2 regions of the Mycobacterium colombiense CECT 3035 genome follow, and region 1 is predicted to be linked to the other one. Evidence: riboswitches for the same ligand, from Rfam matches in the RefSeq annotation. Region 1 holds a riboswitch; the other holds the start of a gene.

Region 1 (7,048 bases):
CGAGAAGCTGGACGCGCTGAGCTGGGTGAACGTCAATGCGTTGGACCAGTTCTCCGACGAGTTCAGGATTCAACTGGCCTGGATGCGGCTGTCGCCGCCGACCGCGAACCCGGGCTGGTCCTACACGACACGCCTGCGACAGATGAAATCGCTGCTCTCCGAAGGGCTCCGCTCGGGCGAGATCGCGATGGACGCGCCGTCGACCGCGATGCTGGCGCGCTGCCTCATCGGCTTGCAGTGGATTCCGGAGAACATCCTCGTCGAGATCGGCAAACGCCCCGCTTTGCTGCACGTTCGCGACACCGTCCTGCGCGGCGTCGCCGTCCGCGGCAAGTAAGCCCAATTAACCGCCCCGGTATTGAACCAAATAACTGTTACCCATACAGTTGAGCAGTTAGAACCGCGTTGGCATTATCCGAGAAGGGGATTTCCATGACCATTGTCGATCGGTTGCGCTACGACGGCAAGCGCGCTCTCATCGTTGGTGGCGCGACTGGCATGGGCGCCGCGGCGGCCAAGTCAGCGGCCGAGCTGGGTGCCGAAGTCATCGTGATGGACTACGCGCCGGTGGACTACAAGGTCGCCCAGTCCGTCCAGGTGGACCTGCGCGACCCCGCGTCGATCGATTCCGCCCTCGAACAGATCGACGGCCCGATCCACGCGGTGTTCTCCGCCGCCGGCGTCGCCGACGGCACGATCGACCTGATGAAGATCAACTTCATCGGCCACCGCCACCTCATCGACCGGCTGCTGGAACAGGACAAGCTCCCCAACGGCTCGGCCATCTGCTTCATCTCCTCGGTGGCCGGCATGGGCTGGGAGAACGATTTGGACCTGATGCTGGAATTTTTGGCCACGCCTGACTTCGCCGCGGCCGAGGCCTGGTGCCAGGCACACGAGGCCGAAGGGATCAACCACTACGGCACCAGCAAGAAGGTGATCAACACCTACGTCGCCACCCAGGGCTATCCGCTGGCGAAGAAGGGCATTCGGATCAACGCCATCTGCCCGGGACCGACCGACACCCCGCTGGCCCAGGCGAACGCGGACCTGTGGCTGTCCTTCGCCCAGGACTACCGCGACGAAACCGGCTCGAAGGTGCACACCCCCGAGCAGATGGGCGACGTGATGACCTTCCTCAACAGCGAGGCGGCCTGCGGCATCAGCGGGATCACGCTGCTGGTGGACTCCGGACACACGATGGCCTCGATGACGGGTGCCTACGCGCCCGGCAAGCCGATCATCGACATCATCATGGGCAAGGTCAAGCTCTAGGGGGTTACCGCCGCGCTACCGTCGGGGCATGGCAAAAGTCATCGTCATCGGCGGCCACGGCAAGGTCGCGTTGCACCTGGCCCGCATCCTGACCGAGCGCGGCGACGGGGTGAGCTCGGTCTTCCGCAATCCCGACCACTCCGGCGATATCGCGGCCACCGGCGCCGAGCCGATAGTGGCCGACATCGAGCGGCTCGACACCGGCGCGCTGGCCGCATTGATCAGCGAGCACGACGCGGTTGTCTTCTCGGCCGGCGCGGGCGGTGGCAACCCCGAACGCACCTATGCCGTCGACCGCGACGCGGCGATCCGGGTTATCGACGCGGCCGCACGGGCGGGCGTCAAACGGTTCGTGATGGTGTCCTACTTCGGTGCGCGCCCGGATCACGGTGTGCCGCAAGGTGATCCGTTCTTCGCCTATGCCGAGGCCAAGGCCGCCGCAGATGCGCACCTGCGAGACAGCGACCTGGACTGGACGGTGCTGGGTCCCGGCCGGCTCACGCTGGAACCCGCGACCGGCAAGATCACCGTCGGTGAGAAGGGCAAGGGGGAGGTGTCGCGCGCCGACGTTGCGCTCGTCGCGGCCGCCGCGCTGGCCGACGATTCGACCATCCGGCGGACGATCGAATTCAACAACGGCGACATCCCGATCGCGGACGCCTTGGCAGGCTGATTAAACTTCATCTCGCAGCTGGTTTGCCGGCGCGCCGCAGCACGCGGTGCCGGCATCGAGCGAAGCGGGATGTTAGTCCAGCTTCGTAAGAGGGAACCCGGTGAGAATCCGGGACTGTCCCGCAACGGTATGCAGGAACGACCGCCGTCAGAGTTTTTGGCAAGCACTGGTCGCAAGACTGGGAAGCGACGGCCATTAGGAGCACCACGGAGTGCGCGCCTGCGAGTCCGGAGACCTGCCAGCTGTGCCGGGCGCGCCGCGTCCGGCGGCTCATCGCCTCGAGGAATGGGCGTTAGGCTGCAGCCGTTGCGGGTTAGTACCTGGGTACGCACCGCTAACGGATCGGCTGCACGTCCGCCGGCGGTGACCACCACGCCAATTGAAGGACGAATATCGTGACCCCCCAAGCATTCACCGCAACTGTTGTCGGCTCGCCGCGCATCGGCCCCAAGCGCGAACTCAAGCGCGCCACCGAGGGCTACTGGGCCGGACGCACCAGCCGGGCCGATCTGGAAAAGGTCGCCGCCACACTGCGCCGCGACACCTGGAAGGGCCTGCTCGACGCCGGGCTGGACTCCGTGCCGGTGAACACCTTCTCCTATTACGACCAGGTGCTCGACACCGCGGCCATGCTGGGCGCGCTGCCGGCCCGGGCCGCGCAGGTCGCCGACGACCTGGACCGCTACTTCGCGGCGGCGCGCGGCAACAAGGACGTCGCGCCGCTGGAGATGACCAAGTGGTTCGATACCAACTACCACTACATCGTTCCGGAGATCGGGCCGTCGACAGAGTTTTCACTGAACCCGAACAAGGTGCTCTCGGAGCTGAAAGAGGCTCTCGAGCAAGGGATTCCAGCGCGCCCGGTGATCATCGGACCGGTCACGTTCCTGCTGCTGAGCAAGGGCGTCGACGGCGGCGGCCCGCCGATCGAGCGGCTGCAGGAGCTAGTGCCGATTTACTCGGAGCTGCTGTCGCTGCTGGCCGACAACGGCGCGCAATGGGTCCAGATCGATGAGCCCGCGCTGGTCACCGACATCTCCCCCGACGCCCCTGCTTTGGCCGAGGCCGTCTACAACAAGCTGGGTTCGGTGAGCAACCGGCCGGCCATCTACGTCGCCACCTACTTCGGTGACCCCGGCGCCTCGCTGGCCGGGCTGGCCCGCACGCCCGTCGAGGCGATCGGCGTCGACCTGGTCTACGGCGCCGACACCGCGATCGCCGCGGTGCCCGAGCTCGCCACCAAGACGGTGGTGGCCGGCGTCGTCGACGGGCGCAACATCTGGCGCACCGACCTGGAGGCGGCGCTGGGCAAGCTGGAGACGCTGAAGGGTTCGGCCGCCAACGTCGCGGTCTCGACGTCGTGTTCGACGCTGCACGTGCCGTACTCGCTGGAGCCGGAGACCGGCCTCGACGACGCGCTGCGCAGCTGGCTGGCGTTCGGTCAGGAGAAGGTCGCCGAAGTGGTGACGCTGTCGCGCGCGCTGCACGAGGGCCGCGACGCCGTCGCCGGGGACATCGAGGCCTCCAACGCCGCGGTGGCGTCCCGCCGCAAAGACCCGCGGCTGCACAACGACGACCTCCGGGCCCGCATCGACTCGATCGTCGCATCGGGGACGCACCGGGGTGACGCCGCCGGGCGCCGCGCCAGCCAGGACGCACGGCTGCACCTGCCGCCCCTTCCGACCACCACCATCGGGTCGTTCCCCCAGACCGTCGAGATCCGCAAGGCGCGCGCCGCGCTGGTCGCCGGGGAGATCGATGAGGCCGAGTACCAGAGGCGGATGAAGCAGGAGATCGCCGACGTCATCAAGCTGCAGGAGAGCCTCGGGATCGACGTGCTGGTGCACGGCGAGCCGGAGCGAAACGACATGGTGCAGTACTTCGCCGAGCAGCTGGACGGCTTCTTCGCCACCAAGAACGGCTGGGTGCAGTCCTACGGCAGCCGCTGCGTGCGGCCACCGGTGCTCTTCGGCGACGTGATCCGCCAGCGCCCGATGACGGTGGAGTGGGCCAAGTATGCGCAGTCGCTGACCGACAAGCCGGTCAAGGGCATGCTGACCGGCCCGGTGACGATCCTGGCGTGGTCGTTCGTCCGCGACGACCAGCCGCTGGCCGACACGGCCAACCAGGTGGCGCTGGCCATCCGCGACGAGACCGTGGACTTGGAGGCCGCGGGCATCGCGGTGATCCAGGTCGACGAGCCCGCGCTGCGTGAGCTGCTGCCGCTGCGCCGGGCCGACCAGGAGGAGTACTTGCGTTGGGCCGTAGGGTCTTTCCGCCTGGCGACCTCGGGCGTCGCGGACTCCACCCAGATCCACACCCACCTGTGCTACTCGGAATTCGGTGAGGTGATCGGAGCGATCGCCGACCTGGACGCCGACGTGACGTCCATCGAGGCGGCCCGCTCACACATGGAGGTGCTGGACGACCTGAATTCGATCGGCTTCTCCAACAGCGTGGGCCCGGGCGTCTACGACATCCACTCGCCGCGGGTGCCGAGCACGAAGGAGATGGCCGAGTCGCTGCGCGCGGCCCTGCGGGCGGTGCCGGCCGAGCGGCTGTGGGTCAATCCCGACTGCGGGCTGAAGACCCGCAACACCGACGAGGTGAACGCGTCGCTGAAGAACATGGTCGCCGCCGCCGCGGAGGTCCGGGCGAACGCTTAGGATTTCTCGAGCGTAAGCCCACTGTGATTTCCGGGCGATTATTTCGCAGTGGGCTTACGCTCGCGGACCTACTCCGGCTGCTCCGATACCACCTGCACCGGAACGTCGTCGGCCCAGGGTTGGCGGACGACCATGTCGGCGACCCGGACGATGCCGCGCTCGAATTCCCCCGTGGCCGCGTCGACCAGCCGGTACGTCTGGGTCTGCTTGTGAATCGGTTGCGCGTCGAGCAGCACCACGCGGACCTCGCCCGGTTCGAAGTGGCAGCGCTCCTGCAGGGCGGCGATCAGTTGCTCGTTGTGCATGTGGCCGTCGCCGAAGTTCCAGCCGATGGCGGTGCTGCAGATCCGCTCACCGTCGGTGATGACGTAGTCGTCCTCGTTCTGGCCCGCCATCGCTCGGTGCGCCAGCGTGAACAGCGCGCGGCCGTGAGTGTTGAAGCCGCGGAACGCATATCCCATGTAGATGGGGATCTGCGCCGCCTCGGGGCTGCCGTAGAACCGCTCCAGCTGGGCCTGCGGCATGCTGGCGATCGCCACGATGCCCCTGCCGATCTTGTCGTTGGCCGATCCCTTGATGCACCACAGCGTGGTGTCCCAGTTGCCTGCGTAGTAACGCATCCCGGGCAGGAACGAGATCTTGCGCGGAAACATGTTGCCCAACACGACGATTCCCGCGATGACGACGAACAGGACCGCCACCACCACCGGGTGCCGCAGGTCGCGCAGCCCGATGTGGGTGTGCGCGACGAACAGCGACAACACCCCGAAGATCATGAAGACGTTCCACTCCAGGGGCACGCCCATCGGGATCGAGACCAGGATCCCCAGATGGAAACAGACCATCGCGATGGCCGCGATCGTGACGGGCCAGCCGCCGTGACAGAAGAACAGCGGTAACGGCACCAACATCTCGATGGCGGTGCTCAGGTGCGCCAGCCATCGCGACAGCCGTCCGGGCCGCAGATCATCCGGGAAGCTCTCGAAGAAGCGCCGTTTCAGCCAGCGGGGCCGCACCAGCGGGTTGTTGGACATCATCGTGGAGATGACGAACGGAAAGTGTTTGTTGAGCTTGGATGTGGCCGCGCCCATCCATATCACCAGGAACACCACCTTGGACCCGACGATCATGTCGGGCGCGGCGAACAGGAACGTCACCGCCATGGTTGCGTACACCTCGCCGCGGGCGGCCAGGAAGATCACCTTGTCGCGCAGCCCGACCACCGCCAGCAGCAACAGGATCAGCACGATCTTCCACGCGGGCAGCAGCCCGATCGTGGTGCCTAATTCGGGTATCGGCCCGGTGCCGTCGGCGAACAGCGCCGCCAGGGTCACCAGTAGGAACAGCGCGTAGAGCGCTACGTCGACCGGTTTGCGCTTGGTGCCCTTGGTGAGCGGGACCCGATCCGGCCACGGTGGCAGCCGGATGGTGCCGAAGCGCATCCAGTACAGGATCGAGCCCATCGGCGGGAAGAACCGGTTGTTCAACGGGCCGAAGCCGCAACCCAGCCCGATCACCTCGAAGAGCATCGTGTAGAGAACCACCTTCTCGAACACGATCGGCTCCGACCACCACGATGCGACGCGGGTGAAGCCACCGAGGCCGTCGGTCGCCGAAGCGAACAGCCATGCGCCGAGGATGTACAGCAGGATCTTGACGACATAGAACAGATGCAGCACGACCGGCGTACCGAAGCCCACCTCGGCCCAGTGCTTGGCCATCGGCCGGATCTTCTCGCTGCGGGTGCCCTTGTTCCATTCGGCCATGTCGAGCTGCGGCAGCTCGGGCTTCAGAAATCCCATGGTTCCACAGACTAGAACGTGTTCTAGGGCTGCGTACTGCAACCGTGCGCAAGAGATCTTTGCCTGCGCCTTTCACGTGGATACCGTTGAAGGCGGGTCGGCATGTGCTGAGGGGGCTTTTCATCATGAGCAGTTCTTGGTCCCTCGGATGGGCAACGGCCGCCGCCGTCTTCGCGATCGTGTCGGCCGCCGACGGCCGTGCCGATCCACCGGCGCCCGGCGACGAGTGCACGGTGTTGCGCTCGACCACCCAGGACGTCAACGGCAGACCGATGTGGTGCAACCCGACGACCACCGGACCGCATGGGCTGGTGTGGCAATACGGCGGGCCGTCGTCAACCGATTAGACTGTGCACCAACATATTTCGGCTACCCGGTACGTCTGCATCACCACCCGCCCGGCCGCCGGCCCCGCGAACTCCCGCGGAAATCTGCGTTAACCGGCCACCGAGGGCACCCGACCGGTGTAGTTTGCTGCTGGGGTGGGCGAGGTTGAGGAGCCAGCCGTGTCTGAGGTCGACTATTGCGTGGTCGGAGCCGGATTCGCGGGTTTGACGGCCGCGTTGCGGCTCAAGCAGGCGGGCCATTCGGTGGCCTTGCTGGAGGCGCGAGATCGGGTCGGTGGCCGCACC
Region 2 (7,048 bases), 1.6 Mb from region 1:
GTTGTCATCGTCGGAACGCAGCGACCCGAATTCGGGTGTCGTGCTCATGCCTGCCCCTCCCGTCGGCCCCGGCTCCGGCCCCGAGAGCCAACGCTTCCACGGTACCCGCGGCACGGCCTCAGAGCTCCAAAATCACCGTCACCGGACCGTCATTCACGAGTTCGACCTGCATGTCTGCGCCGAACACCCCGGTCTGCACCTCGGCGCCGAGTCGCCGCAACGCGTCGGCGAACTCCGCGATCAGCGGCTCGGCGACCGCTGCGGGGGCGGCCGCGTTCCATGACGGGCGCCGCCCCTTGGCGGTGTCGGCGTACAGCGTGAACTGGCTGACGACCAAGATGGGCGCCCGGGCATCGGCCGCGGAGCGCTCGTCGGCGAGAATCCTTAGCTGCCAGAGCTTCTCGGCCAGCCGGCGCGCCGTGTCGGGATCGTCGCTGTGGGTGACGCCGACGAATGCCAGCAGACCCTGGCCATCCGGCCGGATGGCCCCGACCACCGCGCCGCCCACCGAGACCGTTGCCGACGAGACCCGTTGCACCAACACCCGCATGGGCCTCGATGGTGCCAGATCGGTCCTTCGCGGGTTGGGTACGCTCGTGGGGTGTCCGTCCTCGTCGCGTTTTCCGTCACCCCGATGGGGGTGGGCGAGGGCGTCGGCGAGATCGTCGCCGAAGCGGTTCGCGTGGTTCGCGAATCGGGGCTGCCCAACAAGACGGATTCGATGTTCACCGTCATCGAAGGCGAAACCTGGGCGGAAGTGATGGCCGTGGTGCAGCGCGCGGTCGAGGCCGTGGCCGCCCGCGCGCCCAGGGTCAGCACGGTGATCAAGGCGGATTGGCGGGCCGGCACCTCCGACGCGATGACGAAGAAGGTCGCCACCGTCGAGCGTTACCTCTCCGGGAGCTAGCCGCGCACGGCGGCGCGAAAGGCCCGTTCGGCCGGCTCACCGTGCACGGCGAACACCACCCTGCGCAGCGAACTCGGGTGGTGCCGCCGCACCGCGTCGACCATCAGCCGCGCCGCCTCGTCGAGCGGGAAGCCGCCCACGCCGGTGCCGAAGGCCACCAGCGCGAGCGAGGCACAGCCGAGCTCGTCGGCCTTGCGCAGCGTCGAGGCCGTGGCGTCGGCGATGATCTCGGCCGAGGTGGGGCCGCCGAGCTCCATCGTCGCGGCGTGGATGACGTAGCGCGCCGGCATGTCGCCGGCCGTCGTCTCGACCGCTTCGCCGAGACCGATTGGCGCCTTTTCCGTCGATTCCCGCTGCACGGCGGGCCCGCCCGCGCGCGAGATGGCCGCGGCGACGCCGCCGCCGTGGCGCAGCTGCGTGTTGGCCGCGTTCGTGATCGCGTCGAGTTCGAGCTTGGTTACGTCGGCCTGGATCACCTCTAACTCGATCATCAGCTCATTGTCCCGCACCCCATGCGTAGGCTCAGGGCGGTGAGCGCACGCGCAGGAATCGTTGTCACCGGAACCGAGGTCCTCACCGGCCGCGTCCAAGATGCGAACGGGCCCTGGATCGCCGATCGCCTCCTGGAACTGGGCGTCGAGCTGGCACACATCACGATCTGCGGCGACCGGCCGGGCGACATCGAAGCGCAGCTTCGGTTCCTCGCCGACCAGGGCGTGGACCTGATCGTCACCAGCGGCGGCCTGGGGCCGACGGCCGACGATATGACGGTCGAGGTGGTGGCCCGCTTCTGCGGACGCGAGCTGGTGCTGGACGCCGAGGTCGAAGAGAAGATCGCCGACATCCTCAGGAAACTGATGGCGCGTAACCCCGCGTTCCAATCCGCCTTGGACCCGGGCACTTTCGAGTCACTGCGCGCCGCCAACCGCAAGCAGGCCATGGTGCCCGCGGGGGCGCAGGTGCTCGACCCGGTCGGTACCGCGCCCGGCGTCGTCGTGCCCGGCGCGCCGACGGTGATCGTGCTGCCGGGTCCGCCGCGCGAGCTGCAGCCCATGTGGCACACCGCCATCGCGACCCCCGGGGCGCAGGACGCGATCGCCGGCCGAACCGTCTACCGGCAGGAGATGCTGCGCATGTTCGGGCTGCCCGAGTCGGGCCTGGCCGAAACGCTGCGCGACGCCGAACGGGCCGTCCCCGGCTTCGGGCAACTCGAGATCACCACCTGCCTGCGGCGCGGGGAGATCGAGATGGTCACCCGCTACGAGCCGGACGCCGCCGACGCGTACGCCCAACTGGTCAAGCTGCTGCGGGAGAGGCACGGACACCAGCTCTACTCCGAGGACGGCTCGCGCGTCGACGATCTGGTCGCGCAACTCCTGGCCGGCCACCGGATCGCGACCGCGGAGTCCTGCACCGCGGGGCTGCTGGCGGCGCGCCTGACCGACCGGGCCGGCTCGTCGGATTACGTGGCCGGCGGTGTGGTGTCCTACTCGAACGAGGCGAAGACGGAACTCCTCGGCGTCGACCCGGCGCTGATCCAAGCGCACGGCGCGGTGTCCGAACCGGTGGCCGAGGCGATGGCCGCGGGTGCGCTGCAACGCTTCGGCGCCGACACTGCGGTCGCGATCACCGGAATCGCCGGCCCCGGCGGGGGAACCGAGGAAAAACCAGTGGGCACAGTCTGTTTCAGCGTGACGGCGGGCGGCCGCACCGACACCCGCACGTTGCGGCTCCCCGGTAACCGCTCGGATGTCCGGGAGCGCTCGACCACCGTGGCCATGCACCTGCTGCGGCGGCTACTTGACGACGGCGCTTAACCTCACGTCATTTCGGTTGCCAGGAAGGCGCTTTCGGTGGTGCCGAACCGGATTCCGGTGGCGTCCTTGCCGATCAGCGTCAGCACCGCGACTGCGATCAGCACCGGCACGATCGTCGCCGCCAGAGCAAACGGGTAACCGTGTGATTCGGCGAGGCGTTCCTGGATCGGCAAGTTGAACGCCGCCAGCAGGTTTCCTAATTGGTAGGTCACGCCGGGGTAGAGGCCGCGGATGGCGTCCGGGGACATCTCGGTGAGGTGGGCGGGAATCACGCCCCAGGCGCCCTGCACGAACAACTGCATCAAAAACGAGCCGAGGCACAGCATCGCCGCGCCGCGTGAGTAGGCGAACAACGGCACGATCGGCAGCGCCAAGACCGCGCAGAAGACCACGGTGTAGCGGCGGCTGAACCGCTGGGACAGGGTGCCGAAGACGAGCCCACCGATGATGGCGCCGACGTTGTACACCACCACGATCCACTTGACCGTCGTGCTGGACAGAGTCGCACCCTGGTTGGCGTGCGCCCCCAGGAAGGTGGGGTAGACGTCCTGCGTGCCGTGGCTCATCCAGTTGAACGCCGTCATCAGCAACGCCAGGTAGACGAACCGCCGGATGATCGCGCCGTTGCGCAGCACGTCGCGGATTCGGGTGCTGGTGAGCCTCATCTGATCCTGCGCGGCCTCCCACACCTCGGACTCCTCCACCCGATAGCGGATCACCAGGCTGATCAGGGCGGGGACGATGCTCAGGCCGAACAGCCAGCGCCACGACAATCCGAGCCAGTCGATCACCACCAGCGAGGCCACACTCGCCAGCAGGTAGCCGAATGCGTACCCCTCCTGCAGCAGCCCGGAGAAGAACCCTCGCCGCGCAACGGGGACCTTCTCCATGGCGAGCGCGGCGCCGAGCCCCCACTCACCGCCCATGCCGATGCCGTAGAGCAGGCGCAGGATGACCAGCACGGTGAAGTTCGGCGCGAACGCGCACAGGAAGCCCACCACGGAATAGAACATGACGTCGACCATCAGCGGCAGCCGCCTGCCGACGCGGTCGGCCCACAGCCCGAAGAGCAGCGCGCCGACGGGCCGCATGATCAGGGTGGCCGTGGTGACGAACGCGACCTCCGCCTTGCTGTGATGGAACGTCTTGGCGATGTCGGCGTAGACGAGCACCACGATGAAGTAGTCGAAGGCGTCCATCGTCCAGCCCAGCAGCGCCGCGATGAAGGAGTTCCGCTGATCGGCGGTCAACTTCTCTTTAGGACTTTGTGTGGTCACGTCAGCATCGTGCAGTACGCGGCGCGATACCGCGACCTGTTCCACCATGCGGGCTCCGAGAGTAAGTTCCGGATACATGCGGATCATCGACGCCGACGGGCATGTGGCCGAGAATTCCTCGCTGGCAATCGAAGCGATCAAACGATGGCCGCAGCACGTCAAGCTCAGCACGGACGGGCGGCCGGGGCTGACGCTGGAAGGCCGCAATTACCCCGAGGACACCGGCCCTGGCGCGGGTTGCCCACCCGAGCATGGGATCAGCAAGGCCCCCGACATCAATTGCCGCTCACCGGAGGGCGTGCTGGGCGACGCGGACCTCGATCACATCGACACGATGGTGCTGTATCCGAGCATGGGGCTGTGCGCGCCCAGTCTCGAGGATCCCGAATTCGCCGCCGGATTCTCCCGCCTGTACAACGAGTGGATCGCGGACTACTGCGCCTCGTCGGGCGGGCGGCTGCGCGGCGTCGCGGTGACGCCGATCGAACACGGCCGGGTGGCCATCGACGTGATGACCGAGGCCAAAGAGCTTGGGCTGATTGCGACTTTGGTGCCGCCGGCGCTCAAGAGCCGCAACCTCGACCATCCCGACCTCGACCCGTTCTACGCCGCCGCCGTCGAACTCGGCATGCCGTTGGGCGTGCACGGCGCCCCGGGCATCCACCTGCCCAAGATCGGCGTCGACCGTTTCACAAACTACATCCAGGTGCACTGCATCAGTTTTCCGTTCGACCAGATGACGGCGATGACCGCGATGGTGTCCGGCGGTGTCTTTGAGCGCCACCCGCAACTGCGGGTCGCCTTCCTGGAGGCGGGCGCGGGCTGGGTGCCCTTCTTCATGGATCGGCTGCACGAGCACTACGAGAAGCGCGGCGACTGGGTGCAGGGCGGCTGGCGCCGGGATCCGCACGACTATCTGGCCGCGGGCAACATCTGGGTGACGTGCGAGCCGGAGGAACCGATCCTGCCCGGCGTCATCGATGTGCTCGGCGACGATTTCATCATGTTCGCCAGCGACTACCCGCACTGGGACGGCGAGTGGCCGGAGAGCACCAAGCACCTGCGCACGCGCGGCGACATCAGCGAGGGCTCCCGGGAAAAGATCGGTGGCTTGAACGCGCAGCGCTTTTACAACCTGAACTGAGCGGCGGCGACGGCCGTACGCCGGGTCAAACGCGGCTCAGCGGATTCTCAGATTCTGCCGGCGTTGGGGTAATGTGCTCCGCGCAGCTGGTTTGCCAGGGTCACCGTGGGTGTCCCCGGCACCGAGTGGGGGCGCTGGTAGAGGCCCATCGCGAGAGGGAACCCGGTGTGAATCCGGGACTGTCCCGCAGCGGTATGCAGGAACGACCGCCGTCAGAGTTTTTGGCAAGCACTGGTCGCAAGACTGGGAAGCGACGGCCATTAGGGGCACCGTATTTCGGTGCGTGCCTGCGAGTCCGAAGACCTGCCAGTTGCGCCGGGCGCGCCGCGCCCGGCGTGCGCGTCGCCTCGTGGATTGGGCAGATGGCCGTGGGCAGGACAGCTGTGATGCCGATTTATCGGTGCGCTGACCGCGCCTGCGGCTGAACGTCTTTGGAGCGACGAGCATCCCGTCGCACCGAAGGACGATTGATGGCACCGCCGCGTATCACCACGACCATGCCTGCCGCGCCTGGCTTTACCGCCCAGCGCCCCGGGGCTGAACGAACGAGCCGTCAGTCATGACCGCGGTGCTGGATTATGGCCTGTTGCCGCCCGAGATCAACTCCGGGCGTATGTATTCCGGGCCGGGGCCGGCCCCGCTGCTGACCGCCGCAGCCGCCTGGAATGGGCTGGCCGCGGAGCTGAGGTCGATGGCCTCGTCCCAGAACTCGGTGATCGCCGCGCTCGTCGATCAGTGGCATGGTTCGGCCGCGGCGTCGATGGCCGCCTCTGCCGCGCCCTATGCGGAGTGGATGAGCGCCACCGCCGCCCAAGCCGAGCAGACTGCCGCTCAAGCCACCGCCGCGGCGACGGCTTATGAAACGGCGTTCGCGGCGACGGTGCCGCCACCGGTGATCGCCGCCAACCGCACCCTGCTGATGTCGCTGATCGCGACGAACTTCCTGGGCCAGAACACCGCCGCCATCGCGGCCGTTGAGGCCCACTACGGCGAAATGTGGGCGCAGGATGCCGCCGCCATGTACGGCTATGCCGGCGATTCGGCGATCGCCTCGGCGGTGACCCCCTTCGCCCCGCCTCCTCAGACCACCACTGCGACAGGGCAGGCCACGCAGGCCGACGCGGTCACGCAGGCCACCGCCACCTCGGCCGCGTCGAATACGCAGACCGCGCTGTCGCAACTGCAGACCGCGCTGCCGACGACTCTCCAAAGCCTCGCGATGCCCTCGTCGGTGTCGTCGCCCACGTCGGATTTGATCGATTGGCTGGGATTCGGCGGGGCGGACTTCTCCAGTCCGAAGGGAATCCTGAACTTCCTGGCCGGAACGGATGGGTCCCCGATGGGTGCCTTTCTCAACAACAACTTGCTGAACACCATATTTTCGTCAGGGTTCTACATGCCGGGTAACTACCTGGGCACTATGACCGACTTCGCCGGCATGGCGAGCTCCGGTGGCGCCGCGAGCGCCGGAGCGGCGGCCGAGGGTGCCGCCGCGGGAGCGGGCTCAGTCGAAGCTGCGCTCGCGAACGCGGTCAGCCCGCTGGGGCCGACGGGTCTGGGCGGTGCGGTATCGGCGGGCCTGAACCAGGCTTCGTCGGTCGGGGCTCTGTCGGTTCCGTACGGGTGGACCACCGCCGCCCCGGAAATCACCCTCGCCGCGCAGGCGTTGCCCAGTGGCGGGCTCGGCGCGGCACCCGCCGTCGCGGCGGGGGCCGAGGGAAGCCTGCTCAACGAATTGGCCCTGGCGGGATTGGCGGGACGCGGGGTGAGCGGCATGGGCACGGGCGGACGCTCGATGGGGGTCACCGCTGCCCAAAACCGGCCGCTGCCCATCGTCATCGTAAAACCACCCCCGTCGGCCGAATGACCCGACTTCGGCGGCCCGGGCCGTCGACCGGACAGC

Evidence for each region. Region 1 has a riboswitch for cobalamin ahead of metE (5-methyltetrahydropteroyltriglutamate--homocysteine S-methyltransferase). Riboswitches for the same ligand answer to the same signal wherever they lie in the genome.
Region 2: it holds a riboswitch for cobalamin, as region 1 does, so the genes downstream of both, B9D87_RS06205 (PPE family protein) here and metE (5-methyltetrahydropteroyltriglutamate--homocysteine S-methyltransferase) in region 1, are expected to answer to the same signal.

The regions. Positions count from the first base shown of each region.
Region 1 is NZ_CP020821.1:2,891,467-2,898,514, forward strand. It holds gene B9D87_RS13170 (TetR/AcrR family transcriptional regulator) at 1-337, shown strand, start outside; gene B9D87_RS13175 (SDR family oxidoreductase) at 433-1,275, shown strand; gene B9D87_RS13180 (SDR family oxidoreductase) at 1,304-1,948, shown strand; cobalamin riboswitch at 1,998-2,205, shown strand; gene metE (5-methyltetrahydropteroyltriglutamate--homocysteine S-methyltransferase) at 2,344-4,614, shown strand; gene B9D87_RS13190 (DUF3556 domain-containing protein) at 4,683-6,416, opposite strand; gene B9D87_RS13195 (hypothetical protein) at 6,542-6,763, shown strand; gene B9D87_RS13200 (flavin monoamine oxidase family protein) at 6,923-7,048, shown strand, end outside.
Region 2 is NZ_CP020821.1:1,332,150-1,339,197, forward strand. It holds partial or broken gene B9D87_RS06170 (class I SAM-dependent methyltransferase) at 1-48, opposite strand, end outside; gene dtd (D-aminoacyl-tRNA deacylase) at 119-550, opposite strand; gene B9D87_RS06180 (MTH1187 family thiamine-binding protein) at 602-907, shown strand; gene B9D87_RS06185 (macro domain-containing protein) at 904-1,398, opposite strand; gene B9D87_RS06190 (competence/damage-inducible protein A) at 1,438-2,724, shown strand; gene B9D87_RS06195 (MFS transporter) at 2,727-3,923, opposite strand; gene B9D87_RS06200 (amidohydrolase family protein) at 4,078-5,145, shown strand; cobalamin riboswitch at 5,264-5,470, shown strand; gene B9D87_RS06205 (PPE family protein) at 5,705-7,012, shown strand.